4 regions of the Rhizobium acidisoli genome follow, and region 4 is predicted to be linked to each of the others. Evidence: predicted binding sites of a transcription regulator. Region 4 holds the regulator's gene; each other region holds the start of a gene.
What was found. The regulator PhoB, encoded in region 4, activates phosphate uptake and scavenging genes when phosphate is short. The targets are predictions, from matches to a motif close to TGTCATNNANCTGTCAT.

Region 1 (7,606 bases), 360 kb from region 4:
CGTCGTGGCGCTTTCGACGGCGTTTACTGCCTGGATCATGCGGGCGATCATCGATGAGGCCTTCGCCAACAGGCGCGCCGACGTCGTCTGGATCATCTGTCTTTCGATCTTCATCGCCTTCGTGCTGCGCGGCTTTGCGAGCTACGGCCAGGCGGTGGCGCTGTCCAAGGTCGGCAACGACATCGTCGCGCGTTACCAGCGCCGGCTCTATTCGCATCTGATGACGCTGTCGGTCGGCTTCTTCAGCGAGGCGCGCTCAGCCCATATCGCCGCGCAGGTGAGCCAGAACGTCAGCGGCATCCGCGACGTGCTCAACCTGACGATCACCTCGACGGTGCGCGACCTGCTGACCTTCGTGTCGCTGCTCGCCGTGATGATCCTCCAGGATCCGTTGCTCAGCCTTGCGGTGTTCATCATGGCCCCGCCGCTGCTTTATGCGCTGCGCTATGTTTCCAAGCGGCTGCGCTCGGCGACCCGCGAGGCGGTGCATTTGAACAGCCACGTTCTCGGCGCCATGCAGGAGACGATCCAGGGCATCGCCATCGTGAAGGCCTTCACGATGGAAGACGAACTGGAGCGCAAGGTCACCAAGCTTATCAAGGGTGCCGAAAACAGGGCGAACCGGATTGCCCGGCTTTCCGAACGCACCTCTCCGCTGACCGAAAGTTTCGCGGGTTTTGCCGTTGCCAGCGTGCTGGCCTATGCCGCCTACCGCTCGATCTACTACAATGTGCCGCCGGGCGCCTTCTTCTCCTTCGTCACGGCGCTGCTGCTTGCCTATGACCCCGCCCGCCGGCTTGCCCGCCTGCAGGTGCAGATGGAGCGCGCCGTCGTCAATGCGCGGATGATCTACGAATTGCTCGACATGGAGCCGCGCCAGCGCGACCTGCCGGATGCCCAGCCGCTGACGGTGACGCAAGCCCGGATCGAATTCCGCAATGTGTCCTTCGGCTACGGCAGTGAGAGCGTGCTGAGCGGTGTGAGCTTCATCGCCGAGGGCGGCGCGACCACGGCGCTGGTCGGTCCTTCGGGGGCCGGCAAATCCACGGTCATCAACCTCATTCCGCGCTTTTACGATCCGCGCGAGGGCGAGATCCTGATCGACGGACAGGACATCGCCCACATCACCAAGAAATCGCTGCGCCATCAGCTCGCCTATGTCTCGCAGCAGCCCTACCTGTTCGAGGGCACGATCCGCGACAATATCCGCTATGGCCGGCCGGAAGCGAGCGATGCCGACGTGGAAGAAGCGGCCCGGCTTGCCTATGCACATGACTTCATCTCAGCGCAGCCGCAGGGTTACGACACGCCGGTCGGCGAAAACGGCGTGACGCTTTCGGGCGGTCAGCGCCAGCGGCTGTCGATTGCGCGCGCGCTGGTGCGCAATGCGCCGATCCTGCTGCTCGACGAGGCGACGTCTGCGCTCGATACCGAATCCGAAGCGGCCGTGCAGAAGGCGCTCGACGAGGCAATGACCGGGCGCACCGTCGTCGTCATCGCTCACCGGCTTTCGACCGTGGTTCGCGCCGACAAGATCGTCGTCATGCAGCAAGGCCGCGTCGTCGAGGAAGGCAATCACGAGACGCTTGCGAAGGTCAGCGACGGTCTTTACGCTCGCCTCAACAATCTGCAGAGGCCTTCGGCCTCCGATTCAAACTGACCTGGTGAGACTGACATGAGCGATGCTGCGATGAAACTGGTGGTGGTTGGCGCAGCCGGGCGCATGGGGCAGACACTGATCCGGCTCATCCATTCCATCGAGGGCGCGACGCTGCATGCGGCGGTCGAGCGCACCGGCTCGCCCTTTATCGGCAAGGATGCCGGCGAGATTGCCGGTCTCGGCCCGAGCGGCATCATCATCGGCGACGATCCGCTCAATGCCTTTCTGCATGCCGAAGGCGTGCTCGACTTCACCTCGCCGGCCGCAACAGCGGAATTCTCGGGCCTGGCCGCGCAGGCCCGCATCGTTCATGTCGTCGGCACCACAGGCTGTTCGGCCGAAGACGACGCCAGGATCGCCGCGGCAGCCCGCCATGCCCGTATCGTCAAGTCCGGCAATATGAGCCTCGGGGTCAATCTGCTCAGCGTGCTGACCGAGCAGGCAGCGCGGGCGCTCGATCCTGTTGATTGGGATATCGAAGTCCTGGAAATGCACCACAAGCACAAAGTCGACGCCCCTTCCGGCACCGCGCTTCTGCTCGGCGAAGCGGCGGCCAAGGGCCGCAATATCGATCTCGCCTCGAAATCGGTCCGGGTGCGCGACGGCCATACCGGCGCCCGCGAGGCGGGCACGATCGGTTTTGCGACGCTGCGCGGCGGCTCCGTCATCGGCGAGCATTCGGTGCTTTTCGCCGGCGAAGGCGAGATCGTCACCCTGTCGCACAGCGCCGCCGACCGGTCGATCTTTGCGCGCGGCGCCATCAAGGCAGCGCTCTGGGCGCGCGACAAGAAGCCGGGTCTCTATTCCATGCTCGACGTGCTCGGGCTTTCCCCTCAATAACGACATCTCGGAGGCATATTCATGAGCGGTACCCTCGTCCTCGTTCGCCACGGCCAGAGTGACTGGAACCTGAAGAATCTCTTCACCGGCTGGAAGGATCCCGATCTGACGGCGCTCGGCATCGAGGAAGCCAATGCCGGCGGTAAGGCACTGGCCGAATACGGAATCAAATTCGACGTCGCCTATACCTCGGTGCTGGTGCGCGCGCAGCACACGCTGAAGCTCATCCTCGACAAGGTCGGCCAGCCCGATCTGCCGACGATCCGCGACCAGGCGCTGAACGAGCGCGACTATGGCGATCTCTCCGGCCTCAACAAGGACGACGCCCGCGCCAAATGGGGCGAGGAACAGGTGCATATCTGGCGCCGCTCCTATGACGTCCCGCCGCCCGGCGGCGAAAGCCTGCGCGACACAGGCGCCCGCGTCTGGCCCTATTACCTGACCGAAATCCTGCCGCGGGTGCTGCGCGGCGAGAAGGTGCTGGTTGCCGCACACGGCAATTCGCTGCGCTCGCTGGTCATGGTACTCGACAAGCTGACCAAGGAAGGCGTGCTCGCCCTCAATCTCGCGACCGGCGTGCCGATGGTCTACAAGCTGAAGGCGGATTCCACCGTCGCCTCGAAGGAAGTGCTCGGCGACATGTCCGGCGCACACTGAATGCAATCGCCTTCCCTGTTCCGACAGGGAAGGCTGTTCTCAAAGCGCGTCGCGTCAACTTGATTTATGCGACGCGCTTTAGCTCTTTGTTTTACGCATGTCGTTGCGGCAAAAGCGCTTCGCGCTTTGCCTGGCAAAACCGCTGCACACTTTTGCGCGACATGCTTTAGTTCTCGATGGTGAACTGCACCCGGTCGGCCGCAAACCGGCTGATCGAATATTGCACCGGCACACCGTCGAGATCGGTGTTCATCGCCTTGGCGATCAGAAGGATCGCGCCGGGGGTCAGTTCCAGATCGGCGAGATCCGCCGTGTTCGCATGGGCGGCCGTCACTTCGGTCGTCGCACGGACATAATCCGACAGGCCAAGATCGGCGAAGGCCTTGGTGATCGATTCGCGCTTGCGATAGGCCTCGCCGATCCCGGCGAAGCGTGCGGCGGGAAACCAGCTCGTCGCCTTTGAAACCGGCCGCTTGTCTGCCTGGCGCAATGTTTCCAGCCGGATCACCTGCTCCCCCTGCTTCAGACCCAGCCAGCGGGCGACCTCGGCGCTGGCTTCCTCCTGCACCTCATCGAGCAGAAGGCTGCGCATTTCGCGCGCCTGGTCGCCGATGCCTGAAGTGAAGCGGGTGCGCCGGGTGATCGGAAAATTCAGCCGCTCCTTGCGCTCGATCAGCGTGCCGCGACCTTGTACCGCACGGACGATGCCTTCCTGCGCCAGGGCCGCCAAAGCGCTGCGCACCGTATGTCGGTTGACGCCGAATTGCAGCGCCAGGACCGTTTCCGGCGGCACCATTCCGGTTTCGTCATAGGTACCGTTGCCGATCGTCTCGCGAATCCGGTCAGCGATCTGACGCCAGAGCGCCACACCGGTCTGCCTTTGCACCTGCTTCAAACCTGCCATTCGTTCCCGCCATTTCCCGCGCCCGATGTCACACGCTTGTCACGACACCGATTTAGGACTAAACATAGCTTGTATGGTTGTCTATATCAATAGACATTTTAGGGAAAGCGACAATGATATTAGCGGACAGGACAGACGCTGCGTCACAGACGGCATCCGGGCGCAAACGCGCCGCCGATCTGCTGGCGCGCGCGGAACGCAGCGAACTCTCGGCGGTCTGGGATGCTTTGCCGGAAAAGCCCGCGGCGCATCCGGTGCGCGGACCCGAGACCGGGCTGGTGATGGTCCGCGGCCGCATCGGCGGCGGCGGCGCGCCCTTCAACCTCGGCGAAGTGACGGTGACCCGGGCCACGGTCCGGCTCGACTCCGGCTCGATCGGCCATGCCCAGGCGCTCGGCACCGATCGCGAGAAGGCTCGGCTGGCGGCGATCTTCGATGCGCTCTGGCAGGATGAAGCGACGCAGGATTTCGTCGAACAGGCATTGCTCTTGCCGATCGCCGAACGGATCGCCACAGCCGAACGCCGCAAGGCGGACGAGACGGCGGCCACCCGCGTCGACTTCTTCACCATGGTCAGGGGAGACAACTGATGGGCCTGAAGACAGAAGCCTTGACCGGCGGCTTTGCCGACCCGGTCTTCGATGCCCAAAGTGTCTTCAAGATGCTGATGGACGGCATGGCCCGCCCCGGCACGATCCAGACCGTTCAGCCCGATATCGCGCCGCCTCTGCCACTCGGCATCGCCGCCGGCACGATCGCGTTGACGCTTTGCGACCACGACACATCAGTCTGGCTTTCCCAGGGGCTGGCGAAATCGGCGGTGCCGGAATGGCTCGGCTTCCACACCGGCGCGCCTTTGACCACTGAGAAGGCCGAGGCACGCTTTGCGTTCACGGAAGCCGGCATCCCGCTTTGCCCGTTCAGCCTCTTCGCCTCGGGCACGCAGGAATATCCCGACCGCTCGACGACGCTCGTCATCGAACTTTCCGCACTCGAAGGTGGGCGCAGGCTGGCGCTGATGGGTCCCGGCATCCAGAGCGTGGCGGAAGTCGCGCCTGTCGGCCTGCCGGAGACCTTCCTGCGGCTCTGGACCGAGAACCGCGCGCTCTTCCCGCGCGGCATCGACATCGTGCTGACATCGGCGACACGTTTTCTCTGCCTGCCGCGCACCACCAAGATCACAGCAACGGAGATCTGAGCTCATGTATGTTGCCGTCAAGGGTGGCGAGGCCGCCATCGCCAATGCCCACCGCCTGCTCGCCGACCGCCGCCGCGGCGACCGTTCGCTGCCGGCAATCGGCATTGACCAGATCGTGGCGCAGCTGGCGCTCGCCGTCGACCGGGTCATGGCCGAGGCTTCGCTTTTCGACCGCACGCTCGCAGCACTCGCCGTTCGCCAGTCGCGCGGCGATATGATCGAGGCGATCTTCCTGCTGCGCGCCTATCGCACGACGCTGCCGCGTTTCGGCTATTCGAGGCCGCTCGACACGGCTGATATGACGATCGAACGCCGCATCTCGGCGACCTACAAGGATCTGCCGGGCGGCCAGCTTCTCGGCCCCACCTTCGACTATACCCACCGCCTGCTCGATCCCTCGCTGCTTCAGGACGAGGCGATCGAGGAGCCCGCGCTGCGTCCAGCCGAAACCGGCCGCGTCATGCGCGTCTCCGAAATCCTCGGCGAGGAAGGCCTGATCGAGGCCGATGGCGACATGCCCGAAGATCATGAGATCGGCGACCTGACCCGCGAGCCGATGGAATTCCCGATGACGCGCGACCTGCGCCTGCAGGCGCTTGCCCGCGGCGACGAGGGCTTCCTGCTGGCGCTCGGTTATTCCACCCAGCGCGGCTATGGCCGCAACCACCCCTTCACCGGTGAAATCCGCATCGGCGAGGTCGAGGTGGAATTCGACGTGCCGGAACTTGGTTTTGCCGTCTCGCTCGGTGTCATCCAGATCACCGAATGCCAGATGGTCAACCAGTTCAAGGGTTCGGCCAAGGCGCCGCCGCAATTCACCCGCGGCTACGGCTTGGTCTTCGGCCAGAGCGAGCGCAAGGCGATGGCGATGTCGCTTGTTGATCGGGCGCTTCGCGCCGAAGAGCTTGGCGAGGATATAACCGCGCCGGCACAGGACGAGGAATTCGTCATTTCCCATTCCGACAACGTCCAGGCGACAGGCTTCGTCGAGCACCTGAAGCTTCCGCATTATGTGGACTTCCAGGCCGAACTCGATCTCGTCCGCCGCATGCGCCGCGAATTCGAAGCCGGCCGCAACGGCGGCGAAGACATGAAGGAAGCCGCCGAATGACCGATCTCGCCAGCTACAACTTCGCCTATCTCGACGAACAGACCAAGCGGATGATCCGCCGCGCCATCCTGAAGGCGATCGCCATTCCGGGCTACCAGGTGCCCTTCGCCTCGCGCGAAATGCCGATGCCCTACGGCTGGGGCACCGGCGGCGTGCAGGTGACGGCCTCGATCATCGGGCCTGATGACGTGCTCAAGGTCATCGACCAGGGCGCCGACGACACGACCAACGCCGTTTCCATCCGCGCCTTCTTCCAGAAGGTCGCCAATGTCGCGGTAACGACCCATACCAGCGACGCGACGATCATCCAGACGCGTCACCGTATTCCGGAGGAAAAGCTCAAGGCCGGCCAGGTGCTCGTCTACCAGGTGCCTATCCCCGAACCGCTGCGTTTCCTCGAACCGCGCGAGACCGAAACCCGCAAGATGCATGCGCTCGAAGAATACGGGCTCATGCATGTGAAGCTCTACGAGGACATCGCCCATAACGGCCGCATCTCGCGGACCTACGCCTATCCGGTGAAGGTCCACGGCCGCTATGTCATGGACCCGTCGCCGACGCCGAAATTCGACAATCCGAAGATGCACATGTCGGATGCGCTGCAGCTCTTCGGCGCCGGACGCGAGAAACGCATCTATGCGGTTCCGCCCTATACCGACGTCGTCAGCCTGGATTTCGAGGATTATCCCTTCGATATCCAGCGCTTCGACAAGCCCTGCGCCCTTTGCAGCGCTGAAGATGTCTATCTCGACGAAGTGGTTCTCGACGACAAGGGCGGGCGCATGTTCGTCTGCTCAGACACCGATCATTGCGGAGACCGCCGCGCGCAGGGGCATGCCGGCGAGATGCTGGCCCGGGAGGCTGCAGAATGAGCGATATCCCGCTTCTCAAAGTCCATGACGTTTCCAAATTCTACGGCAACCGCATCGGCTGCCGCGACGTCTCCTTCGAGCTCTGGCCCGGCGAAGTGCTCGCCATCGTCGGGGAATCCGGCTCCGGCAAAACGACCCTGCTCAACTGCCTCTCCACCCGGCTGCTGCCGAGTACCGGCAGCGTCGAATATCACATGCGCGACGGCAGCTACCGCGATCTCTACCGCATGAACGAGGCCGAGCGGCGCTTCCTGATGCGCACGGACTGGGGCTTCGTGCACCAGAACCCGGCCGACGGCCTGCGCATGACGGTATCGGCCGGCGCCAATGTCGGCGAACGGCTGATGGCGATTGGCGACCGGCA
Region 2 (7,606 bases), on a different replicon from region 4:
CGGATGAAATTTCATGAAGCCCGCCCAGGCCTCGTCGAAGAGAATGTAGTCGCACAAATGTCCGATACGCTTGAGGATCATCTCGGCGTTGTGAATGGTGCCGTCGTAGGTGCACTGTTCCGCCACCGCGACGCGGAACGGGCGTGGCTTCCTGTAGGCCTCGGGGTCTTTCACCAGCGGATGGGTGCGGATGCGTTCCCGCAGGGCTTCCTCGTCCATGGCCCCGAAATCGATGGGACCGATCAGCCCATAAGCGTTGCGGGTGGTCGGCAGGTAAACCGGAATTCCTCCGGAGATCATCAAAGCGCCGTGATGAGCGGCCTTGTGGTTGTTGCGGTCGAACAGCACGAGATCGCCGTCGGTGACGAGCGCGGAAAGCGCGACCTTGTTAGAGGTGGAGGTGCCGTTGAGGACGAAATAGGTCTTCTCTGCGCCGAAAATCTTGGCGGCTTCCTTCTGTGCAGCCAGCGCAGGTCCCTCGTGGGTCAGCAGGTCGCCGAGATCAAGCACGGAATTGTCGAGATCGTCTCGGAATACCGCTTCGCCAAGATGCTCCATGAATACCCGGCCGATGGGGCTCCGGCTGTAAAAGATGCCACCATTGTGCCCGGGGCAGGTCCAGAGGTGGTTGCCCTCCTCGGCATAATCGACCAGCGCGCCGAAAAACGGCGTCTTCAGCGTCTCTGCATATTGCTTTAGTCGGCTGATAAGGCTCTTGGCGATGAAGGCGGGAGTTTCTTCGGAAAGGAAGACATAGCCGTCGATGAAATCGAGCACCTCAACCGGCACATCCTCGAAGCGTTTACGACGGATCAGCAGGATGATCGGAAACTCGAGACCGCGCCGGCGCATCAGGTTGATGAGAGAGGCCGTCTTCCCCTCGAGCCCCTTTTTACCCCAGTCAACCAGCATGCAGCCGATTGCGGCGTCCGTCTGCACGGCGATCTCGGCATCTTCGAGATTGCGCGCGCGCACCACCTCAAAGCCGGAGCGTTCGATCTCCTCGACGATCTGGCGGTAGCGGGCACCCTCCAGATCCTCGTTGTCAAAGGTCGGCGTTGCGAACAGAAAATTGAAACGTCTGAAATAGTCCATCTGTGTACCCGCTCCTGATTTGGCACGAGGTGTCGACGTATTTCATGACATGCTTGTGACAGAGTATAGGGTGTCCGAAACCCATGCATCGGACATCGCCACGCTCGTGCCCGTTGCAATTGATTTTTTGCAGGCTTGACGCCAAATCAAAGTTACTTAATCTAAGCGCCGGCTGGACCCGCTGGGAGGAGGGGCCGGCATTTGCGATCTCTGTCGCATCATCTTCATCTCCCGAAGCCATGATTCCGGATCGCGCGCCGCCGATTTTTCAACAGGATAAGCCATGCCTCTGACCACTGCCCAACGCCTCGACCGCCTGAAAGTCCGTATCGCCGAGCTGGCGCATTGGCGGGACCGGCAGAGTAGCCCGATCGACGGCTGGACGTTCGAGGGCGAACCGATCGCCCATCATCAGGATTGGCCGCATCGCCAGGGCGTCGTGCATTTTGCCGTCACTGCCGAGGCGCCGGCGAACTGGCCGCTCGAAGATATCCGCCTGCAGCTCGATCTCGGCGGTGAAAGCCTGATCACGCTGACCTATCCCGGCGGCGGGACGGAGACGTTCGGTCTCGATCCCTATCACCAGGAATTCCCGGTCACAGGTCGCCGCTTCAAGATTGCGACGGAAAGCGTTGCGCGCTTTCCGTTCGGCGAGCCGAACCGGGCGCCGCGGCTGAATAAGGCCCGGTTTATCTGGCTCGATCGTCCTGCTCATCAGCTGCATCTTCTCCTGAAGCAGGTCACCGAGGCGATCGGCATACTTGGTGAACATGAAGTCGTGCCGCATCTGGTCGATGCCGCCGAACAGGCCTTGCGCAGCCTCGACTGGCCGTCGGATACGGCCGCTTACATCTCCCGCACCGCCGATGCAGTGATGCAGCAGAAGATCTGGGAACTGCCGGAGCTTGCGGCAAATCCGGCAGGCCTGAGTGATGAACAGAGCGCCTCGGCAGCCTCTGCTTTCGAGGTTTTGACGGCGCGGTTGAAGGAACTGCAGAAGCGCTTCCCCCCGAATGGCGAATTGCTGCTGACCGGTCATGCCCATATCGACCTTGCCTGGCTTTGGCCCTATCGCGAGACGCGGCGGAAGATGCGGCGTACCTTCAATACGGCGCTGTCGCTGATGGAGCTCTCCGACGATTTCCGCTTTAACCAGTCGACCGCCCATTATTACGCGCAGATGGAAGAGGAAGACCCGGAGCTTCTCGAACGCATCAAGGAGAAGGTCGCGGAAGGAAAGTGGGAAACGGTCGGCGGCATGTGGGTCGAGCCCGATACCAATATGCCCACAGGCGAAAGCCTTGTCCGCCAGGTTCTCTACGGCCAGCGTTATTTCGAAAAGACCTTCGGCACGCGCCATACGGTGTGCTGGCTGCCTGATTGCTTCGGTTTCTCCGGTGCGCTGCCGCAGATCCTCAGACAGGGCGGCATAGACAGCTTCTTCACGATCAAGGTCAACTGGAGCGAGACCAACCACATCCCTTCCGATCTCTTCTGGTGGAAGGGCCTCGACGGCAGCCAGGTGCTGACCCACACTTTCGACAATCCGATGCAGGGATATAACGGCTTCGTGCAGGCCGATTGTTATGTGCCGACATGGAAGAATTTCCGCGGCAAGGTCCAGCACGATACTTCGCTTCTGGCGGTCGGCTATGGCGACGGCGGCGGCGGCGTGACGCCCGAAATGGTAGAACGCGAAGTGCAGCTGCGCGATTTCCCCGCCATCCCGCAGGCGCGCTGGGGCACCGTCAAAAGCTTCTATGAGAAGGCCCATCGCACCGCGGGGGAAAAGAACCTCCCGGTCTGGGACGGCGAAATCTACCTCGAACTGCACCGCGCGACGCTGACGAGCCAAAGCGGCGTCAAGCGCAAGCATCGCCAGGCCGAACGGGCGCTGATTACCGCCGAAACGCTCGCTTCGCTCGCCCATATGCTGGGTGCCGACAAGCCGAAAAGCCTCGAAGCGGATTGGCGCGTGGTGCTGAAGAACGAGTTCCACGACATCCTGCCGGGATCGAGCATCCGCGAGGTCTATCAGGATGCGGAGCAGGAACTCGGCGGCGTCATCGACAATGCAAAGTCCGAGCAGGCAAAGGCCTTGCAGGCGCTCTCGGCCCATCTGCCGAAGGGTGGGGTCGGCGATGCGCTCGTCGTCGTCAATCCCTCGCTTGCGCCGCGGCCGGTGAGCGCCACGCTTGCCGACGGCACGGTCATCTCGGCCGGCGATATCGTCGCTCCTCTGTCCGTCGCGGTCTTCGATCGGCAGGCGCTGCAGCCGGCGGGCGGGCTTAAGGCCAGCACCGATCGCCTCGAAAACGACTACCTCGCCGTCATCATCGGCAAGGACGGGGCGGTTGCGAGCATCATCCACAAGGCGACGGGCCGCGAAGCGGTCGATGGTTCGGCCAACCAGCTCTGGGTCTATCCGGCCGACAAGCCGCGCAATTGGGACGCCTGGGATATCGATGCGGATTATGCCGAAAAGGCCGTCCGTCTCGAGGCGCCGGAGAGTATTTCGCTCGTCGAAAGCGGCCCGCACCGCGCGGCAATCCGCGTCATCCATCGCTACCGGAATTCGAGCGTCACCCAGACTTATATCCTGACCGCCAATGCGAAGCGGCTCGATATCGAAACGACGATCGACTGGCATGACCGCCGCACCCTGTTGCGCGCCCTGAACCCGGTCGATGTCCGGTCGCGCAAGGCTACGTTCGAATGCGCCTTCGGCCTTGTCGAGCGGGCGACACACACGAACACCTCCTGGGAACAGGCGATGTTCGAGGCGGTCGCCCATCGTTTCGTCGATATCAGCGAGCCGGGTTTCGGTGTCGCACTGCTCAACAATGCCAAGTATGGTCACAGCGCCCGCGGCAACGTGATCGGCATGAGCCTGGTGCGCGGGCCGATCTATCCGGATCCGCTGGCCGACGAAGGCGAGCAGAGCTTCACCTATGCGCTGATGCCGCATGACGGCGCCTGGCACGAGGGCGGCGTGCTCGACGAGGCGCTCGATCTCAACCAGCCGCTCGTCGCAGTGGAAGCCAAGGGCCTCTCCGCCGGCACGTTCGCGCCGCTTGCGGTCACCGGCACCCCCGTCGCCTTTTCCGGCCTGAAACCGGCGGAAGAGGGCGACGGCCTCATCCTGCGTCTCTACGAACCCGCTGGCCGGCGCGGCCGCCTCTCCCTTGCCCTGCCGTCCGCATGGAGGGCCTCGCCGCCGCTCAATATTCTCGAAGAGCCGATGGAACGGAAAGGTCCCGCCGACATCATGCCGTTTGAGATCCGGACCTGGAAGCTGCAGAAGGCCTGACGCTTTCGTCTGACAAAGGGCTCATCGCTTTGATGTAGCGGAGTGATCCGCTGCTCTTGCAGCCGAAGCCGAAGCCGACCGGCGGGTGATTCGCCCAGTTGCCGTGATGACCCGACCCAGCCCCTGCAATCGGGGCTGGTTTTTTGTCGTATCCAATTCCGGCGCTTGCTATCCCAATCGCGCATGCAAGTTTCAGGCTCGGCGAAAGTTGAACTTTTTATTAGATCTTTATCGAACCTTAGTTAGCCAAGCCGTGGCGATTTTCCCTTCGAGAGCGAAGGGCTTCGAAAAGACCGGGCGCACAGGCGGCGGTCGCATGAAGTCGATCACCCATTCCGAGGGACAGCAGGGGATATGAGGACTCCTGTTGCCGCGAAGCAGGACCTGACACATGCCCGCAAGCATCTTTTCGCGCATCAGCACCAAACTGGCCATTCTTTCCGGCATCGGCATTTTCCTAGTGGCGGTTATGCTCATCACCGTCTGGCAGGGTGGCCAGCATGTCTACGAAAGCGCGAAATATCAGGAAGATCAGCTTATCGTTTCCCGCGATCTGGTCGATGCCAAGGCTTCCTGGCGCGGCATGCAGGTCGGCGTGCGCGATCTGCGCCTCGCCACGTCCGCGGACGACATTGCCAAGGCTGCCGATTACATCGCCGCTCGCCATCACTCGGTTATCAAATACCTGGACGAGGCCATGGACGGACTGCGGTTGCCGGTCAACCGGGACCGTATCGTGAAGCTCAAAACGCTGGCCGAGAGCCTTTTCGCCGCAACGGGCGAGATGGTCGAAATTGCCAAGACAAAGGCCGCCCTCAAAGCCGGCGACACGTCACTCGACGCAAAGCAGAAGGACGTTCAGGCAAAGCTGCTGACCGTCTCGGATGAGGCAGCCAAGCTGATCGATGAAGGGGTGGACTCAGCAAAGGCGATGGCGGCAAAGGCTGGGGAAGAGGCGAATGCCGCCGCCGTTCTGGTTCTCTTTCTCAATCTCGGCATCGGCCTGCTGACGATCGCAACGCTGATCGGCGCCGCCGTGTTCGGCGCCCGGGTGATCGCAGGGCCGATCGGGCGGCTCACCACCAACATGAACGATCTGGCCCACGGCAATCATGACATCAATATCCCCTTCGCCGGCCGGCGCGACGAAATCGGCCAGATGGCCCGTGCCGTCGAGGTCTTCAAGCAGAATGGCATCAGGATACGGGAACTGGACGCTGCCGGCGCAGACAAGCGGACGAAGGTCATTGAAATGCAGAAGAACGTCGACGCGGTCATCACGGCCGCGGGCACCGGCGACTTCTCACGGCGCGCTGCCGCCGAATACGGCTACGAGGACTTGAATGGTTTCGCCGGGGGCGTCAACTCCCTGGTTGCATCGGTCGATCGCGGCATCGCCGAGACATGCCGGGTGATTGCAGCACTCGCCGAAGGTGATTTGACCGAAAACATGAGGGGCGAGTTCCAGGGCGCCTTCGGAGAACTCAAGCAAAATGTCGACGCAACCATGACCAATCTGCGCTCCGTTCTCGGCGAGGTGCGGGCGGCCGTCGACATTATCAACGGCGGCGCCGGCGAGATGAGGATCGCCTCCGGAAATCTGTCGCAGCGCACCGAACAGCAGGCGGCCTCGCTGGAGGAAACCTCTTCCGCCTTGGAAGAGATTACCGTCGCGGTGAAGCACTCGACCGAGCGTGCCTCGGAAGCCAGCCATATGGTCGACGAGGCGAAGAGAAGCACCGGCCAGTCGAGCGCCGTGGTCAGCCAAGCCGTTTCGGCCATGGGACGGATCGAGCAGGCGTCAGGCGAAATCGGCAAGATCATCTCTGTCATCGACGAGATTGCCTTCCAGACAAATCTTCTGGCGCTCAATGCCGGCGTCGAGGCGGCGCGGGCCGGTGAGGCCGGCAAGGGCTTTGCCGTCGTGGCGCAGGAGGTGCGCGAACTGGCACAGCGCTCGGCCAATGCCGCCAAGGACATCAAGGTGCTGATCAACCGTTCCAGCGACGAGGTCCATTCCGGGGTAAAGCTGGTGACGGCGACGGGCGAAGCGCTCGGCAATATCCAGGATCAGGTGGTCAAGATCGACGAGCACGTACGCTCGATCGCAACGGCCGCGAGAGAGCAGTCGACCGGCCTCTCCGAGGTCTCGACCGCGGTCAATCAGATGGATCAGGTGACGCAGCAGAACGCCGCGATGGTCGAGGAATCCACCGCCGCGACCAACCGGCTGGCGGACGAGGCGGCCAATCTTGCCCGCCTGATCGCCCGCTTCAAACTGGATGCCGGGCAGATTGCACCGCGTGCTGCCAATCCCGAAAGCAGGCCGGTCACCTCGCCGGCGCGCAGCCTCGGCCAAAAGCTCGCCGGTGCCTTTGGCGGACGCGCCGCCACCGCGACCGCCGCTGCCGCTTCTTCATGGGAAGAGTTCTGATGGAAGCGGCGGCTGTCGACTGTTGAATTTCAACTTTACTTTTTTACCGAGCGCAGGCAGTTTCTATGGCTGCGCTCGTTCGCCGTGAGTGGAATGGGAAGTTGCGCACATCCGATGTTCAGCGCATGGGCGTTTCTACTTTGATATCTCAGCCGCAGCTGCAAGGATCACTTTTGCGACTTCAGCCGGCTGCGACAGTTGCGGCGTGTGTCCTGCCGACAAGCTCACAACGTGAGCCGAGATCTTCTTTGCCATCGCCTTTTGTAGATCCGGCTGAATCATGTGGTCCTGCTCGCTGATAACGTACCAGGAAGGCTTGGTCTTCCAACCCGCATCGCTGACCTTCTCTTCGAAATTCCTGCCACGCACGGGGCCTTGTGTGGCCGCCATCAGCGACGTTTGATCGGCCGGAAGATCCTGTGCGAGATGCTTGGCCACCCCTTCGGGGCTCAACGTCAGGAATCCTTCTTTATCGGCGATGATGTGAGCGAAACCGGACGGTGTGGGGTAGTCTTTCGTCAGCTCCGCCACCGATTGCCCTTCCGATGGAGCGAATGCGGCGACATAGACCAGCGATTTGACGCTCTCGTGCCGGCCAGCTTCGGTGATGACGACACCACCCCAGGAATGGCCCACCAGGACGACGGGATCGGTCTCGTTGTCCAGTGCGCGCCGCGTTGCGGCTACGTCATCGGCCAGCGACGTAAGAGGGTTCTGCACCGAAACAACCTTCAGCCCTTCGTTCTGAAGGAGGGGAATAACTTTGT
Region 3 (7,606 bases), 1.8 Mb from region 4:
ATGCCGGGCAGATGAAACTGCGCAGAGCCGCCTTCGACATCACCGAAGCGGTGGAGGATGTGGCGACACTGCTGTCCTCGCATGCGGCCGAGAAGAATATCGAACTGCTGGTGCGCGCCGCACCCGATCTGCCGGCCGCCGTGATCGGCGATGCCGGGCGCTTCCGCCAGATCGTCACCAATCTCGTCGGCAATGCAGTCAAGTTTACCGAGCGCGGCCATGTCTTCGTCGATGTCGGCTTCGAAGCGGCCGCGGGCGGCGAGATCATGGCGAGCATCCGCATCGAGGATACCGGTATCGGCATCCCGGCCGAAAAGCTCGAATCGGTCTTCGACAAGTTCTCGCAGGTCGATGCTTCCTCGACCCGGCGGCATGAGGGAACGGGTCTCGGCCTTGCGATCACCGCCGGCCTTGTCGATCTCTTCGGCGGCTATCTCAATGTCGAGAGCGAATGGGGCAAGGGCTCGGTCTTCACCGTCAACCTGCCGTTCGCGGTGGCGGCCGCCCGGCTCGAGCCGAAGCCGCTGCCAATCAATGTCCAGGGTGCGCGCATCCTTGTCGTCGACGACAATGACGTGAACCGGCGCATCCTGACCGAGCAGCTGTCGCTCTGGGGCTTCGACGGCGTGGCCGCCGAGGGCGGCGGCACCGGTCTGGCGATCCTCGAGGCGGCGGCCGATCTCGGCATCACCGTCGATGCCGTCGTGCTCGACTATCACATGCCGGACATGAACGGCGCCGATGTCGCGCGCCGGCTGCGCGCCGATCGCCGCTTCGTCGAGCTGCCGATCATCTTCCTCACGTCGATGGATATTTCGGGCACCGAAAAGGAATTCGCGGCGCTGAACGGCCACGCGCATCTGATGAAGCCGGCGCGCGCCAACGTGCTGCGCAATACGGTCGTCGAAGTGGTGCGCGCCAGCCGCGTCAAGCAGGTTTCAGAGGCCGAGATCGCCCGGCTGCAGGCGGAAGCGGTAGCACCTGTGCCGGCGCCTGCACCCCTACCGCAGCAGCGGGCGGCCGAATTCGTCGACGTGCTCGTCGCCGAGGACAACGAGGTCAACCAGATCGTCTTCACGCAGATCCTGCAGGGAACCGGCCTTTCCTTCCTCGTCGTCGACAATGGCGAAGAGGCGGTCGCCGCCTGGGAGCGGCATGCGCCGCGCATCATCATGATGGACGTGTCGATGCCCGTCATGAACGGCCATCAGGCGACCCAAACGATCCGCGAACGGGAAAAGGGGCAGGGCCACCGCGTGCCGATCATCGGCGTCACCGCCCATGCGCTCGAAAGCGATCGCGAGCTCTGCCTCGATGCCGGCATGGACGACTATATGTCGAAGCCGATCAGCCCGGAACTGCTGGAGGAGAAGATCCGGCAGTGGCTCCGCAAGGACGATCGGCAACCTGGGCGCACCAGCTACTGATCTCAGTGCGTTTCGGGCGTCTTGATGCCGCAGAGCATTTCGCGTTTGCCGGCAAAGCCCTGGCGGCGTTCGACGGAAAAACCTGCCGCGATGAGATTGCGGCGGACGAAGCCGGCCGCCGCATAGGTGGCGAAGGTGCCGCCGGGCGTGGTCTTTTCGTGGACGCGCCGCATCAACTCTTCAGACCACATGTCGCCGTTGCGCGACGGGGCGAAGCCATCGAGATACCAGGCGTCGAAGCCGGGCTTTGCGGCTGCGACGCCGTCGAGTGCTGCGCCGCAGACGACGCTGAGCCTTGTCTGGGCGTCGAGATCGAGCGAGACGGTATCGGCAGGGGGGTGCGGCCAGGACGCCGTCAGCGCCTGGCGTTCGGCATCGATCTCCGGCCAGTGCGAGAGCGCCCGGCCGATCTCCTCGCTGCGCATCGGGTGGAGTTCGAAGGAGATGAAATGCAGCTGCTGGCCTGCCGCGCGCTGCAGCTTCCATTGCCGCCAGGTCTCGGCGAAGTTCAGACCGGTGCCGAAGCCGAGTTCGCCGATCAAAAATTCCTGCCGCCCGTCCCAGCGCTCCGGAAGGCCGTTGCCGGCGAGGAAGACATGGCCGCATTCCAGCCGGCCATCGGTCTGGCAATAAAAATGATCGCCAAAGGCAGTGGAATAAGGCATATCGCCGTCGCGCCATTCGAGCGGCTGCGGCGCGCCCGCGCCAATCTGATCGGGGTTCACGTCTGTCATGGAAAAAGCCGATAATCCTCGGCCGGTCTCAGGTCAATCGTCCTGCCAATTGTTGATCGTCGGCGGCGGCATCATGGGGCTCTGGGCGGCCGTCCATGCCGAGCGTCGCGGCATCGGCACGGTCATCGCCGACGCCGGCAGGTTGGGCGCAGGCGCAAGCGGCGGCCTGCTCGGCGCGCTGATGCCGCATATGCCGGATCGGTGGTCCGAGAAGAAGCAATTCCAGTTCGATGCGCTGGTGTCGCTCGAAGCCGAGATCGCCACGCTCGAAGCGGCGACCGGGCTTTCGGCCGGCTATCGGCGTTCGGGACGGCTGATCCCGCTGCCGAAGCCGCATCTCGAAAAGATCGCCCGCCGCCATTGTGAGGACGCCGAACGCCATTGGCAGGCTGGCGAGCGCCGCTTCCACTGGCATGTGCTCGACGGCCCGCCGGTCGGCGGCTGGATCGAGGCCTCTGCCGGCGAGAGCGGTTTCGTGCATGACACGCTCGCCGCCCGCGTTGCGCCCCGCTCGCTGATTGCGGCCCTCGTCGCCTTGCTGCGGCGGGCAAAACATGTGCGCATTCTCGAGCATGCAACGGTTGCCGGCCTTGATCCGGATCGCGGCACGGCCGCCATAGGCGGCGAGAATATTGCTTTCAATCGCTGCATCCTGGCTGCCGGCCATCAGTCCTTTCCGGTGCTGCAGGGACTGACGCCGGGACTGAAACAGCCGCTTGGCCAGCCGGTCAAGGGACAGGCGGCGCTGTTGAAAGCCGAGATCGACCCGGGGCTGCCGACGATCTTCCTCGACGGGCTCTATATCGTCGCGCATGAGGGCGGCCATGCGGCGATCGGCAGCACCAGCGAAAACCGTTTCGACGATCCCGCTTCGACCGATGCCCAGCTCGACGCATTGATCGAAACGGCGCGGGAGATCGCGCCGATCCTTGGCGATGCGCCTGTTGTCGAACGCTGGGCCGGGCTTCGCCCCAAGGCGATCGACCGCGATCCGATGATCGGCCGCCATCCCGATCACCCGCGCCTGATCGCGCTGACCGGCGGCTTCAAGGTCAGTTTCGGCCTCGCGCACCGGCTGGCGGAGGCGGCGATATGTATTGCAGGCGATACAGACTGCGGATTTTTGCTGCCGGAAAGCTTCGGGATATCAGGCCATATCGCAGCCGCTTCACGTTAAACGTGAATTCGGCGCCGCTTCGTTTCGTTATTCTGTCATGCAAATCACCTATCTGCTTGCGCATCGACAGCGCCTGAAATCACCGGCGCTCCTTTTCCCGATGGAGGAAATCGCATGCGCTATGCCATTTGCTTCACGCCTCCGGCGAGCGACCCGCTATCGCTCATGGCCGCCCATTGGCTTGGCCGAAACGTGTTTTCAGGTGAGATGCTGGAGCCTCCGGCCGTTCGCGGCCTCGGCATCCATGAGATTGCCTTCCACACGGCGGTGCCGCGGCGCTATGGTTTTCACGGCCTTTTGAAGGCGCCGTTCCACCTGTGTCCGGAGCTGCCCGAATCGCAACTCCTGCGCGACCTCATGCGTTTTTCCGGGACTGTCCTACCCTTCCAGATTCCGCGTCTCGAAGTCGCCCGGCTCGGCAATTTCTACAGTCTGCTGCCGAGTGTTCCCTGCGAGCAGATCCAATATCTCGCTTCGGCGATCGTGCAGGAATTCGACCGTTTCCGCGCGCCGCTGAGCGAAGCCGACATCGAACGCAGCGATCCGGACGGGCTGTCGGCGGCGCAGTTCGCCAACCTGCATCGCTGGGGCAATCCCTACGTGATGGAAGAGTTCCGCTTCCATATGCCGGTGACGGGCCCGGTCAATGCGATCGACATGCCGCGCATCGAGCCGGCGCTGCGGACGATTTTCGAGCCCGTGCTCTGCGACCCGGTCGTGGTTTCGAATGTGGCGCTGATGATCGAAGAGGGCACCGGCGGTCCTTTCCGGGTTCATTCTCTGCACCCGATGGGCAAGGTCAGCGCGCGCAAGATCGCCTGACATGAGATAAGCTAACATATTGCGTAGAAAGGATAAAAATCCGCTGCGCAGTTTCCGTCTCGACATTCCGGCTGCGGATGCTACCGTTCTTCGTCTTTTCAGAAGGTGATTTGATGGTATCCGAGACTTATCCGCGCAATCTCGTCGGCTACGGGCGTCAAACGCCTGATCCGAAATGGCCTGAAGAGGCACGCGTCGCCGTTCAGTTCGTCATCAATTACGAGGAGGGCGGCGAAAGCTCGATCCTCGACGGCGATCCGGCGTCCGAAAACCTGCTGTCGGAGATCGTCGGCGCGGCCGCCTGGCCGGGGCAGCGCAATCTCAATATGGAATCGATCTATGAATATGGTTCGCGCGCGGGTTTCTGGCGCCTTTGGCGGATGTTCACCGATCTCAAGGTGCAGGCGACCGTCTACGGCGTGACGCTGGCGATGGCGCGCAACCCAGAGGCCGTCGCGGCGATGAAGGAAGCCGGCTGGGAGATCGCCAGCCACGGTTACCGCTGGCTGGAATATAAGGATTTTCCGGAAGATCTGGAGCGCAAGCATATTCTCGAAGCCGTGCGCCTGCACACTGAACTGACCGGCGAGCGACCCTACGGCATGTATCAGGGCAAACCCTCGGACAATACGCTGCGGCTGGTGCAGGAGGAGGGGGGCTTTCTCTATTCCTCCGATTCTTATGCCGACGACCTGCCTTTCTGGGTCAAGGGCATCGACGGGAAACCTTTCCTCATCATTCCCTATACGCTCGAAACCAACGACATGCGTTTTGCGACGCCGCAGGGTTTCAATACCGGCGATCAGTTCTTCACCTACCTCAAGGATGCCTTCGATACGCTCTATGAGGAAGGCAAGGCGGGCAGCCCGAAGATGATGTCGGTCGGCCTGCATTGCCGTCTCGTCGGGCGCCCCGGCCGGGCGGCGGCACTGAAGCGCTTCATCGAATATGTTCTGAAGCACGACAAAGTCTGGATTCCGCGCCGCATCGAGATTGCCGAGCACTGGCACAAGCATCATCAGCCGGACGCGATCTGATGCTGTCGCGCGAGGATTTCGTTTCCCGCTTCGGCGGCGTCTTCGAACATTCGCCTTTCATCGCCGAGCGTGCCTATGATGCCGGCAGCGTGACCGAACCGCTGACGGCATCAGGTGTGCATGTTGCGCTTGCGGCGGCCTTCCGCGCGGCAAGCCGGGAGGAACGTCTCGGCGTGCTCCGAGCCCACCCCGACCTTGCCGGGCGTCTTGCCATATCCGGCGAACTCACCGAGGACAGCCGCAAGGAGCAGTCCGGCGCCGGTCTCGACCGGCTGAGCCCTGCCGAGCACGCCCGCTTCACCGAACTCAATTCGGCCTATGTCGAAAAATATGGCTTTCCCTTCATCATCGCCGTCAAAGGACTCGGCAAGGAGGATATTCTGGAAGCTTTTGAAACACGGATCGGCAACGGCCGGGACGAAGAATTTGCGACCGCGACTGCGCAGGTCGAAAAGATCGCGCTGCTGCGTCTGACCTCGATGCTGCCGGAGGCGCAATGAAGGAGGGGCGTGCCATCGACTATCTCAATGACATGCAAAAGGCAGCATCCGAAGCGCTGTCCTTCATCGGCGGAATGGATGAGGCGGCTTTCGCCGAGGACCAGCTCACGTTCAAGGCCGTGGCCTTCTGCCACTTCACCATCGGTGCCGCGGCATCCCGTCTGCTGGTGACGCATCCGGAATTTGCCACCGAGCATCCCGGCCTGCCGTGGACGAAGATCTGCGGCACGGGCAATCGCATCCTCGACGATGTCTTCGATCTCGATCCCTCCGACATCTGGGAGGCGACCTATCGGACGCTGCCGGAGCTTCTTCGTGAGATCGATGCCGTCCGTAACTGGCATGCCCAAGGTGAGTGAGGCGATGCCCGAATTTCTCGACATTCGCCCGCTCACCGGCGCCGCCTTCGCTGCTTTCGGCGAGGTCATCGAAGCCGATCCGGCCTCGATGCGGCTCATCAATGGCGGCACGACCGAACGGTTTCATGCGCTCGCCGCAGCGGAGGCGGCGGGCGAGGGCGCGCGCGTCATCATCAATCTCTTTCGCGGCCAGCCGCGCAGCTTCCCCTATGATGTCGATATGATGGAGCGCCACCCTTTCGGCAGCCAGAGTTTCTCGCCGGTTTCCGGGCGTGCTTTTCTCGTCGTCGTCTCCGAGGATGAGAGCGGACGCCCGGGCAGGCCGCAGGTGTTTCTGGCACGTGGGGACCAGGGCGTGAACTACCGCCGCAACGTCTGGCATCATCCGCTGATGGCGCTTGGTGAGGTCTCCGATTTCCTGGTCGTCGACCGCGACGGGCCAGGCAACAATCTGGAGGAATTCTTCTTCGAAACCCCCTACATCATCAAAGAGCCAGCCCCATGACCGGTCTGACCACACATGTTCTCGATACCGCCCTTGGCAAGCCGGCCGAACGGCTAAGGGTCGATCTTTTCCAGCTCGACGGCGAGATGCGCAGACATCTGAAGACGGTCGAGACCAATGCTGACGGCCGGGTCGACGGTGGCCCCATCCTTGCCGGCGAAAATTTCCGGGCCGGCACCTATGAGCTGGTCTTCCACGCCGGCGATTACCTAAGGGCCTGCGGCACGCCTCTGCCGCACCCGGCCTTCCTCGATCTCGTGCCGATCCGCTTCGGCATTGCCGATATCACGGCGCATTACCATGTGCCGCTGCTGATCTCGCCCTATGGTTATTCCACCTATCGAGGCAGTTAGGGATGCGTTTTGCCGCAATCGCCGACATCCACGGCAACCATCTGGCGCTCGAGGCGGTGCTTGCGGATATTCGCGCTGAAGGCATCGAGGAAATCGTCAATCTCGGCGATTTCTTCAGCGGCCCGCTGGAGGCCGGCCGGACCGCGGATCTGCTGATGCCGCTCGGCCTGACCTCGGTCCGCGGCAATCACGACCGCTATCTGATCGAACAGGACCCGGCCACGATGCATCGCTCGGATGCTGCGGCCTATCGGCAATTGACGCCATCCCACCTCGACTGGCTGCGCAGCCTGCCGTTCGATACCGTCTATCGCGGCGAGGCCTATCTCTGCCATGCGACGCCGAAGGACGACAATCTCTATTGGCTGGAATCGGTCTCGCCTGATGGATTCGTCTTTCTGAAGCCGATCGAAGCGATCGAGGCGCTGGCCGACGGCATCGACCTGCCGCTGATCCTCTGCGGCCACAGCCACATTCCCCGCGCCATCCGCCTTTCCGACGGCCGGCTGATCGTCAATCCCGGCAGCGTCGGCTGCCCCGCCTATGACGACGTGCTGCCCTACTGCCACAAGGTCGAAGCCGGCCATCCGCTGGCGAGTTACGCTATTCTGGAAAAGACGGCGGCCGGATGGATATGGCAGTTTCGATCCGTCGCCTACGACCATATGGCGATGTCGGCACTGGCCGCCGAA
Region 4 (7,606 bases):
TCTTGGCGCCACACGTTCCGAAACCATCAAGAAAGTGGTCTTGCCCGCGGCTCTTCCCGGCATCGTCGGCGCGCTTCTGATGACCGCCTCGCGCGCCATCGGCGAAACCATGATCGTCGTGCTGGCCGCCGGTGTCGCCGCCCGCATCCAGATCAACCCCTTCGAGCCGATGACGACGGTGACCGTCAAGATCGTCAATCAGCTGACGGGTGACCTCGAGTTTACCTCGCCACAGACGCTGGTTGCCTTTGCCCTTGGCATCACGCTGTTCTGCATCACGCTTTGCCTCAACATTTATGCGCTCTACATCGTGCGCAAATACCGGGAGCAGTACGAATGACGGATATTGTTTCCTCGCAATCAGGCGTCACCGTCTCCAAGGCGCCAGCCCGCCGCGATATCGGCATCAAGCGCCGCTACGCCGCCGAGCGCCGGTTTCAGGCTTACGGCATCGCCGCCATCGCCTTCGGCCTGATCTTCCTGTTCATCCTGCTGTGGACGGTGATCGGCAAGGGCTACACCGCCTTCCAGCAGACGGCGATCACCCTGCCGATCGAATTCACCGAGAAGACGATCGACCCCAGCAACAAGCGTGCGACCGACCCTTCGGCGCTGATCGCCGCCAACTACCCGGTTCTGCTGCGCGATGCGATCGTCAAGCAGCTGAATATCAACGCCTCGAGCAAGCCTGACGTGCGCGATGCAGCCGCCATGCTTTCGAAGGGGGCGCCGATCCAGCTGCGCGACATGGTCGTCGCCGATCCGTCGCTCATCGGCAAGACGGTCAATGTCACCGTGCTCGCCGACGCCAATGTCGACAGCGCCAGCAAGGGCCAGATCGACCTTTCGGTCGATGAGAAGAACCGCAAGGTCAACGACAAGCAGGTTGGCTGGATGAACGAGCTGAAGGCGAGCGGCGCTCTGCATAAGCAGTTCAACACCGGCCTCTTCGTCAACGGCAATTCCAGCCGTCCGGAGGCTGCAGGCCTTGGGGTCGCCCTCATCGGCTCGCTCTACCTGATGCTGATCGTGCTGGTGCTGGCGCTGCCGATCGGCGTTGCCGCCTCGATCTATCTCGAGGAGTTTGCGCCGAAGAACCGGCTGACGGATCTGATCGAGGTCAACATCAACAACCTCGCCGCCGTTCCCTCCATCGTCTATGGTCTGCTCGGCCTTTCCGTCTTCATCAACTTCGTCGGCCTGCCGCGCTCGGCTTCGCTGGTCGGCGGCCTGGTGCTGACGCTGATGACCCTGCCGACGATCATCATCGCGACACGCGCCGCACTGCGCGCCGTGCCGCCGTCGATCCGCGCCGCAGCGCTTGGCCTTGGCGCTTCGAAGATGCAGATGGTGTTCCACCATGTCCTGCCGCTCGCCATGCCCGGCATCCTTACCGGCACGATCATCGGCCTGGCGCACGCGCTCGGCGAAACCGCGCCGCTGCTGCTGATCGGCATGGTCGCCTTCGTCGCCAACGCGCCGACGACACCGCTCGATCCCTCGACGGCCCTGCCGGTGCAGGTCTATATGTGGGCGAACGAGGCCGAACGTGCCTTCGTCGAGCGTACTTCGGGTGCCATCATCGTCCTGCTCCTGTTCCTGATCGTCATGAACATGGGCGCCATCCTCTTGCGTCGTCGCTTCGAGCGCCGCTGGTAAACGGAGTTACAGATCATGAACATGTTGACGGAAGCTGCAGTTGAAAAGGCGCTGGATCAGAAGATGAGCAACGTCCCGTATAAGATGATCGGCCAGGATGTCTCGGTTTACTACGGCGAGAAGCGCGCGCTTTTCGACGTGAACCTGAACATTCGCGAAAACACCGTAACCGCGCTGATCGGCCCGTCGGGCTGCGGCAAGTCGACCTTTCTGCGGAGCCTCAACCGCATGAACGACACGATCGACGGCTGCCGGGTCACAGGCAAGATCACCCTTGATACCGACGATATCTATGATCCGGATATCGACGTCGTCGAACTTCGCGCTCGCGTCGGCATGGTCTTCCAGAAGCCGAACCCGTTCCCGAAGACGATCTACGAAAACGTCTCCTACGGCCCGCGCATCCATGGTCTGGCCAAGTCGAAGGCCGATCTCGACCAGATCGTCGAGACCAGCCTGCAGCGCGCCGGCCTCTGGAACGAGGTCAAGGACCGCGTGCATGAATCCGGCACCGGCCTGTCGGGCGGCCAGCAGCAGCGCCTCTGCATTGCCCGTGCCGTCGCCGTCAGCCCCGAAGTCATTCTGATGGACGAGCCCTGCTCGGCGCTCGACCCGATCGCCACCGCCAAGGTCGAGGAACTGATCCACGAGCTGCGCGAGAACTACACGATCGTCATCGTCACCCACTCCATGCAGCAGGCCGCGCGCGTCTCGCAGCGCACCGCCATGTTCCACCTCGGCAATCTCGTCGAGGAGAACGACACCGACAAGATGTTCACCAATCCCGACGATCCGCGCACCCAGGACTACATCATGGGTCGCTTCGGCTGATTTTGGCGACACCGAGCCTTCCCGTTATTCGAGGATAAAGCCCCATGGCATCGACACATATTTATTCTGCCTATGATGATGATCTGAAGTTTCTGTCCAGGCGGATTTCCGAAATGGGCGGCCTGGCCGAGCAGATGGTCGCCGAATCCGTCCGGGCGCTGGTCAACGGCGATACTGCGCTCGCCCAGAAGGTCATTTCCGACGACGTGATCCTCGATCACGCCGAGCGCGAGATCGGCGACAAGGCGATCGTCACCATCGCCCGCCGCCAGCCGATGGCCGCGGACCTGCGTGAGATCATGGGTTCGATCCGCATCGCCGCCGATCTCGAACGCGTCGGCGACCTTGGCAAGAACACCGCCAAGCGCGTCATCGCCGTGCAGAGCACCGGAGTGCCCCGCAAGCTCGCCCGCGGCCTCGAGCATCTGTCCGAGCTGGCGCTCGTCCAGCTCAAGGAAGTGCTCGACGTCTACACGACACGCGCCGCCGACAAGGCGAGTGCGATCCGCGAGCGCGACAACGAGATCGACGCGATGTACACCTCGCTGTTCCGCGAGCTCCTGACCTACATGATGGAAGATCCGCGCAACATCACCAGCTGCACGCATCTGCTCTTCTGCGCCAAGAACATCGAGCGCATCGGCGACCACGCCACCAACATCGCCGAGACGATCTATTACATGGCAACCGGCGCGCAGCCGGAAGGCGACCGTCCGAAGGACGACAGCGCCAACACCGTCGGCGCGGTCACGGAATAACCGCGCACCAGCCTATTGCGTGCGCGCCCATGTGGGGCGCGCAAAGAGGTCGCAGCCATTTTTCTGATTTTGCGCAGGATGCATTGCTTAAATCACCCCCGGTTTAAGGATCATGCGCGAGGAGACCGACACGCATGATCCCGAGAGTTGCAGTTGTTGAAGACGAAGAAGCCCTGAGCGTGCTTCTTCGCTACAATCTCGAAGCTGAGGGCTTCGAGGTCGATACCATCCTTCGTGGCGACGAGGCCGAAATCAGGCTTCAGGAGCGCACGCCCGACCTTCTCATCCTCGACTGGATGCTGCCCGGCGTCTCCGGCATCGAACTCTGCCGGCGCCTGCGCATGCGGCCGGAAACTGAGCGCCTGCCGATCATCATGCTGACGGCGCGCGGCGAAGAGAGCGAGCGCGTCCGTGGGCTTTCGACGGGGGCCGACGATTACGTCGTCAAGCCCTTCTCGACCCCGGAACTCGTCGCCCGCGTCAAGGCGATGCTGCGCCGTGCCCGCCCCGAGGTGCTGTCGACCGTGCTGAAATGCGGCGATATCGAACTCGACCGCGAAACCCACCGCGTCCACCGCAAGAGCCGCGAAGTCCGCCTCGGCCCGACCGAATTCCGCCTGCTGGAATTCCTGATGTCGTCGCCCGGACGGGTCTTCTCCCGCTCGCAGCTGCTCGACGGCGTCTGGGGCCACGACATCTATGTCGACGAACGCACCGTCGACGTCCATGTCGGCCGCCTGCGCAAGGCGCTGAACTTCTCCAACATGCAGGACGTCATCCGCACCGTCCGCGGCGCGGGCTATTCGATGGAAGCCTGAGGGGTTTCTGACAAAGTCGAGCAAGCTCCGCCCCTCACCCTAACCGACCGGGGTCGAGCCACACGTCTCGACCCGTCCTTCGGACCCCCGTAAACGAGGCGAGGGTACGTGCCCTGCTAGCGACCAGCGAGGGACGGAGAGGTTGCGGCATATCCCCTTCGCCCCGCGCGCGGGGAGAAGGTGCCGGCAGGCGGATGAGGGGCAGCCACACCCAACACACTCACACAAAAAAACGGGCCTTGCAGCCCGTTTTCGCATGTCGACAATGTCTTACCCGCTCAGCTTGCCCGGGCTGCCGCCCGGCGGCGTTCGTTGACCGGCTGGTAGGCGAGTTTCTGGTGATAGCCGCAATAGGGCGAATTGTCGGGGGATTCGCAGCCGCAGAAATGGAAGTCGTCCTTCAGCGGATCGCCGACCGGCCACTTGCAGGTGCGTTCGGTCAGTTCCGTCAGGCCGAGGCGGCGCGAGATCGGCACGACCACGTTGCCCTTCGGCACGTATTCCATTTCCTCGACCGTTTCGATCTCGATCTCTTCCTTCAGCATCGTCGCGCCCTGCTGGCGGGTAACGGTGCGGGTGGTGATCCGAGAGGCGAAGTTCGGCGCGCGCGGCGCCGATGTCGTGCGTTTCGGCGTGCGCGCCGTGGCGGCCGTGCCGCCGGCCTTGGCGCGGCCGGGAAGGCTCAGCCGGTGAACCTTGCCGATCACAGCGTTTCTGCTGACACCGCCAAGTTGCGCCGCGATCTGGCTGGCGCTCAGTCCTTCGGCCCAGAGCTTCTTGAGTTTCTCGACCCGCTCGTCTGTCCAGTTCATGCCCTGTCTCCACCTTTTGCGTTGGTGATGGCAGAATCCCTCACCGTTGTCCCGGAAGCCTCCGAAACAAGAAACGCTTGATCAATTTTGGTGACTAGTTCCGCCGCATGCAGTCTAGTAATTGAACTTTAACCTAGTGTGAGCCTGACTCCGTGACAAGAGTCGCATGAATCCGGATGAATCGAATTCGGAGTTTTCCCCAACTTGCTGCCGCTGCGTGGCATTTCTGCAATATTGCCTGTTGAAGGTCGAAAACACCGCTGTACAAGCTTGCTGCATGCGCTAAGGGCGCAGTTTTGTTGACATTGCAGCGCGAAAAGGAAATAGTACCGCTGGCCGCCGCAAGGCGGCATTTTTGATTTTTCAGGCCTGGTTTTCTTAGCCGGAGTCCTGTGTTTGACAACGCTGATCGGGAGACCCGCGCCATGGCTGAAGCCGCGCCGCTTTATGACACCTATTCTCGTGCCCCGCTGCGGTTCGAGCGAGGCGAGGGCGTATGGCTGATCACCGAAGGCGGCGAGCGATATCTCGATTTCGGCGCCGGCGTCGCCGTCACCTCGGTCGGCCATAGCAACCCGCATGTAGTTGGCGCGCTGAAGGAACAGGCCGACAAGGTCTGGCACCTCTCCAATATCTATGAGATCCCCGGCCAGGAGCGCCTGGCCAAGCGGCTGACGGAGGCGACTTTCGCCGACAAGGTGTTCTTCACCAATTCGGGCGCCGAGGCGCTCGAATGCGCGATCAAGACGGCGCGCCGCTACCAGTTTTCCAAGGGTCATCCCGAACGCTTCCATATCATCACCTTCGAAGGCGCCTTCCATGGCCGGACGCTGGCGACCATCGCCGCCGGCGGCCAGGAGAAATATCTCGAAGGTTTCGGCCCCAAGGCGCCGGGCTTCGATCAGGTGGCCTTTGGCGACATCGACGCGGTGCGTGCCGCCATCACCGACGCGACGGCGGCAATCCTCATCGAGCCGGTGCAGGGCGAGGGCGGCGTGCGCCCGGCCACGCCTGAGTTCATGAAGGCGCTGCGCCAGATCTGCGACGAAAACGGCCTGCTGCTGATCCTCGACGAGGTTCAGACCGGCGTCGGCCGCACCGGCAAGCTTTTTGCCCATGAATGGTCGGGCATCACGCCGGATATCATGGCTGTCGCCAAGGGCATCGGCGGCGGTTTCCCGCTCGGCGCCTGCCTTGCCACGTCTGAGGCCGCCTCCGGCATGAAGGCCGGCACGCACGGCTCGACCTATGGCGGCAATCCGCTCGCCATGGCCGTCGGCAGTGCCGTGCTCGACATCATCCTCGCCGATGGCTTCCTCCAGCAGGTCCGCGACGTAGCGCTCGTCTTCCGTCAGGGACTGGCTTCGCTGAAGGACCGCTATCCCGATGTGATCGAGGATATCAGAGGCGAGGGGCTGCTGCTCGGCGTCAAGGCGGCCGTTCCTTCAGCCGAACTGCTGCAGGCGATCCGCGCCGCGCATCTGCTTGGCGTGCCCGCCGGCGACAACGTCATCCGCCTTCTTCCGCCCCTCGTCGTCACCGCCGAGGAAGCCCGCGAGGGCCTTGCCCGCATCGAGCGCGCCGCCGAGAGCATCCGCGCCTCCAAGGTCAAGAAGACGGCTTGAAAGGATTGCGCCCGCGGGCGCACGACAGGTAAGAACATGGCTCCTAAACATTTCCTCGACCTTTCGGCGGTCACCTCAGCCGACCTCAGAACCATCATGAACGATGCGCTCGCCCGCAAACAGGCCTTCAAGGCCGGCAAGGGCGACAAGCCGCTCGCCGGCAAGATGCTGGCGATGATCTTCGAAAAGCCGTCGACCCGCACCCGCGTCTCCTTCGATGTCGGCATGCGCCAGCTCGGCGGCGAAACGCTGTTCCTGTCCGGCACCGAGATGCAGCTCGGCCGCGCCGAGACGATCGGCGACACCGCCAAGGTGCTGTCGCGTTATGTCGATGCGATCATGATCCGCACCACCGAGCATTCCAGGCTGAAGGAGCTTGCCGAACATGCGACCGTGCCGGTGATCAATGCGCTGACGGATGACACCCATCCCTGCCAGATCATGGCCGATATCATGACCTTCGAAGAGCATCGCGGCCCGATCAAGGGCAAGACCATCGCCTGGACCGGCGACGGCAACAATGTGCTGCATTCGCTGGTCGAAGGGGCGGCGCGCTTCGGCTATCGCATGAACATGGCCGTGCCCCTTGGCTCGGAGCCCAAGGATCACTATCTGAACTGGGCCCGCAATGAGGGCGCCGAAATCATGCTCTGCCATGATGCCGACCGTGCGGTCGACGGCGTCGATTGCGTGGTGACCGATACCTGGGTCTCCATGAATCAGGAACATCGGGCCCGGGGTCACAACGTCTTCCAGCCTTATCAGGTCAACGCGGCCTTGATGGCCAAGGCCGGCAGCGATGCATTGTTCATGCATTGCCTACCTGCGCATCGCGGCGAGGAAGTGACGGACGAGGTGATCGACGGCCCGCAATCCGTGGTCTTCGATGAGGCGGAAAACCGTCTTCATGCGCAGAAGTCGATTCTTGCTTGGTGCCTGGGCGCGATCTGAACCATAATCGGACGCCGCGTGTGAAAACGCGCGGCCGCGCGAGCGAAGGGCACACTGTCCTTTCGCTTGAAAACTAGGAGTGAATCCATGGCAGAAGCTGCAGCCGCCCTCGGCCAGTTCGATTTCGCCGGCGATGACCATGTCGTCCCTTT

Region 1: the regulator PhoB is predicted to act here: its motif matches at 4,088-4,104, upstream of phnF (phosphonate metabolism transcriptional regulator PhnF).
Region 2: the regulator PhoB is predicted to act here: its motif matches at 1,140-1,156, upstream of CO657_RS28110 (Orn/Lys/Arg family decarboxylase).
Region 3: the regulator PhoB is predicted to act here: its motif matches at 3,361-3,377, upstream of CO657_RS14785 (DUF1045 domain-containing protein).

Annotation. Positions count from the first base shown of each region.
Region 1 is NZ_CP034998.1:4,373,165-4,380,770, reverse strand. It holds gene CO657_RS21285 (ABC transporter ATP-binding protein) at 1-1,660, shown strand, start outside; gene dapB (4-hydroxy-tetrahydrodipicolinate reductase) at 1,676-2,500, shown strand; gene CO657_RS21275 (2,3-bisphosphoglycerate-dependent phosphoglycerate mutase) at 2,522-3,157, shown strand; gene phnF (phosphonate metabolism transcriptional regulator PhnF) at 3,324-4,061, opposite strand; gene phnG (phosphonate C-P lyase system protein PhnG) at 4,175-4,651, shown strand; gene phnH (phosphonate C-P lyase system protein PhnH) at 4,651-5,259, shown strand; gene CO657_RS21255 (carbon-phosphorus lyase complex subunit) at 5,264-6,370, shown strand; gene CO657_RS21250 (alpha-D-ribose 1-methylphosphonate 5-phosphate C-P-lyase PhnJ) at 6,367-7,242, shown strand; gene phnK (phosphonate C-P lyase system protein PhnK) at 7,239-7,606, shown strand, end outside.
Region 2 is NZ_CP035000.1:516,535-524,140, reverse strand. It holds gene CO657_RS28110 (Orn/Lys/Arg family decarboxylase) at 1-1,095, opposite strand, end outside; gene CO657_RS28105 (alpha-mannosidase) at 1,379-4,405, shown strand; gene CO657_RS28100 (methyl-accepting chemotaxis protein) at 4,797-6,839, shown strand; gene CO657_RS28095 (alpha/beta fold hydrolase) at 6,975-7,606, opposite strand, start outside.
Region 3 is NZ_CP034998.1:2,985,861-2,993,466, reverse strand. It holds gene CO657_RS14800 (response regulator) at 1-1,427, shown strand, start outside; gene mnmC2 (tRNA (5-methylaminomethyl-2-thiouridine)(34)-methyltransferase MnmC2) at 1,430-2,161, opposite strand; gene CO657_RS14790 (NAD(P)/FAD-dependent oxidoreductase) at 2,160-3,338, shown strand; gene CO657_RS14785 (DUF1045 domain-containing protein) at 3,453-4,160, shown strand; gene puuE (allantoinase PuuE) at 4,274-5,197, shown strand; gene uraD (2-oxo-4-hydroxy-4-carboxy-5-ureidoimidazoline decarboxylase) at 5,197-5,697, shown strand; gene CO657_RS14770 (HepT-like ribonuclease domain-containing protein) at 5,694-6,056, shown strand; gene CO657_RS14765 (ureidoglycolate lyase) at 6,061-6,561, shown strand; gene uraH (hydroxyisourate hydrolase) at 6,558-6,914, shown strand; gene CO657_RS14755 (metallophosphoesterase family protein) at 6,917-7,606, shown strand, end outside.
Region 4 is NZ_CP034998.1:167,448-175,053, forward strand. It holds gene pstC (phosphate ABC transporter permease subunit PstC) at 1-340, shown strand, start outside; gene pstA (phosphate ABC transporter permease PstA) at 337-1,659, shown strand; gene pstB (phosphate ABC transporter ATP-binding protein PstB) at 1,675-2,490, shown strand; gene phoU (phosphate signaling complex protein PhoU) at 2,535-3,248, shown strand; gene phoB (phosphate regulon transcriptional regulator PhoB) at 3,383-4,066, shown strand; gene CO657_RS00880 (GcrA family cell cycle regulator) at 4,345-4,878, opposite strand; gene CO657_RS00885 (aspartate aminotransferase family protein) at 5,304-6,503, shown strand; gene argF (ornithine carbamoyltransferase) at 6,540-7,454, shown strand; gene CO657_RS00895 (Hsp33 family molecular chaperone) at 7,542-7,606, shown strand, end outside.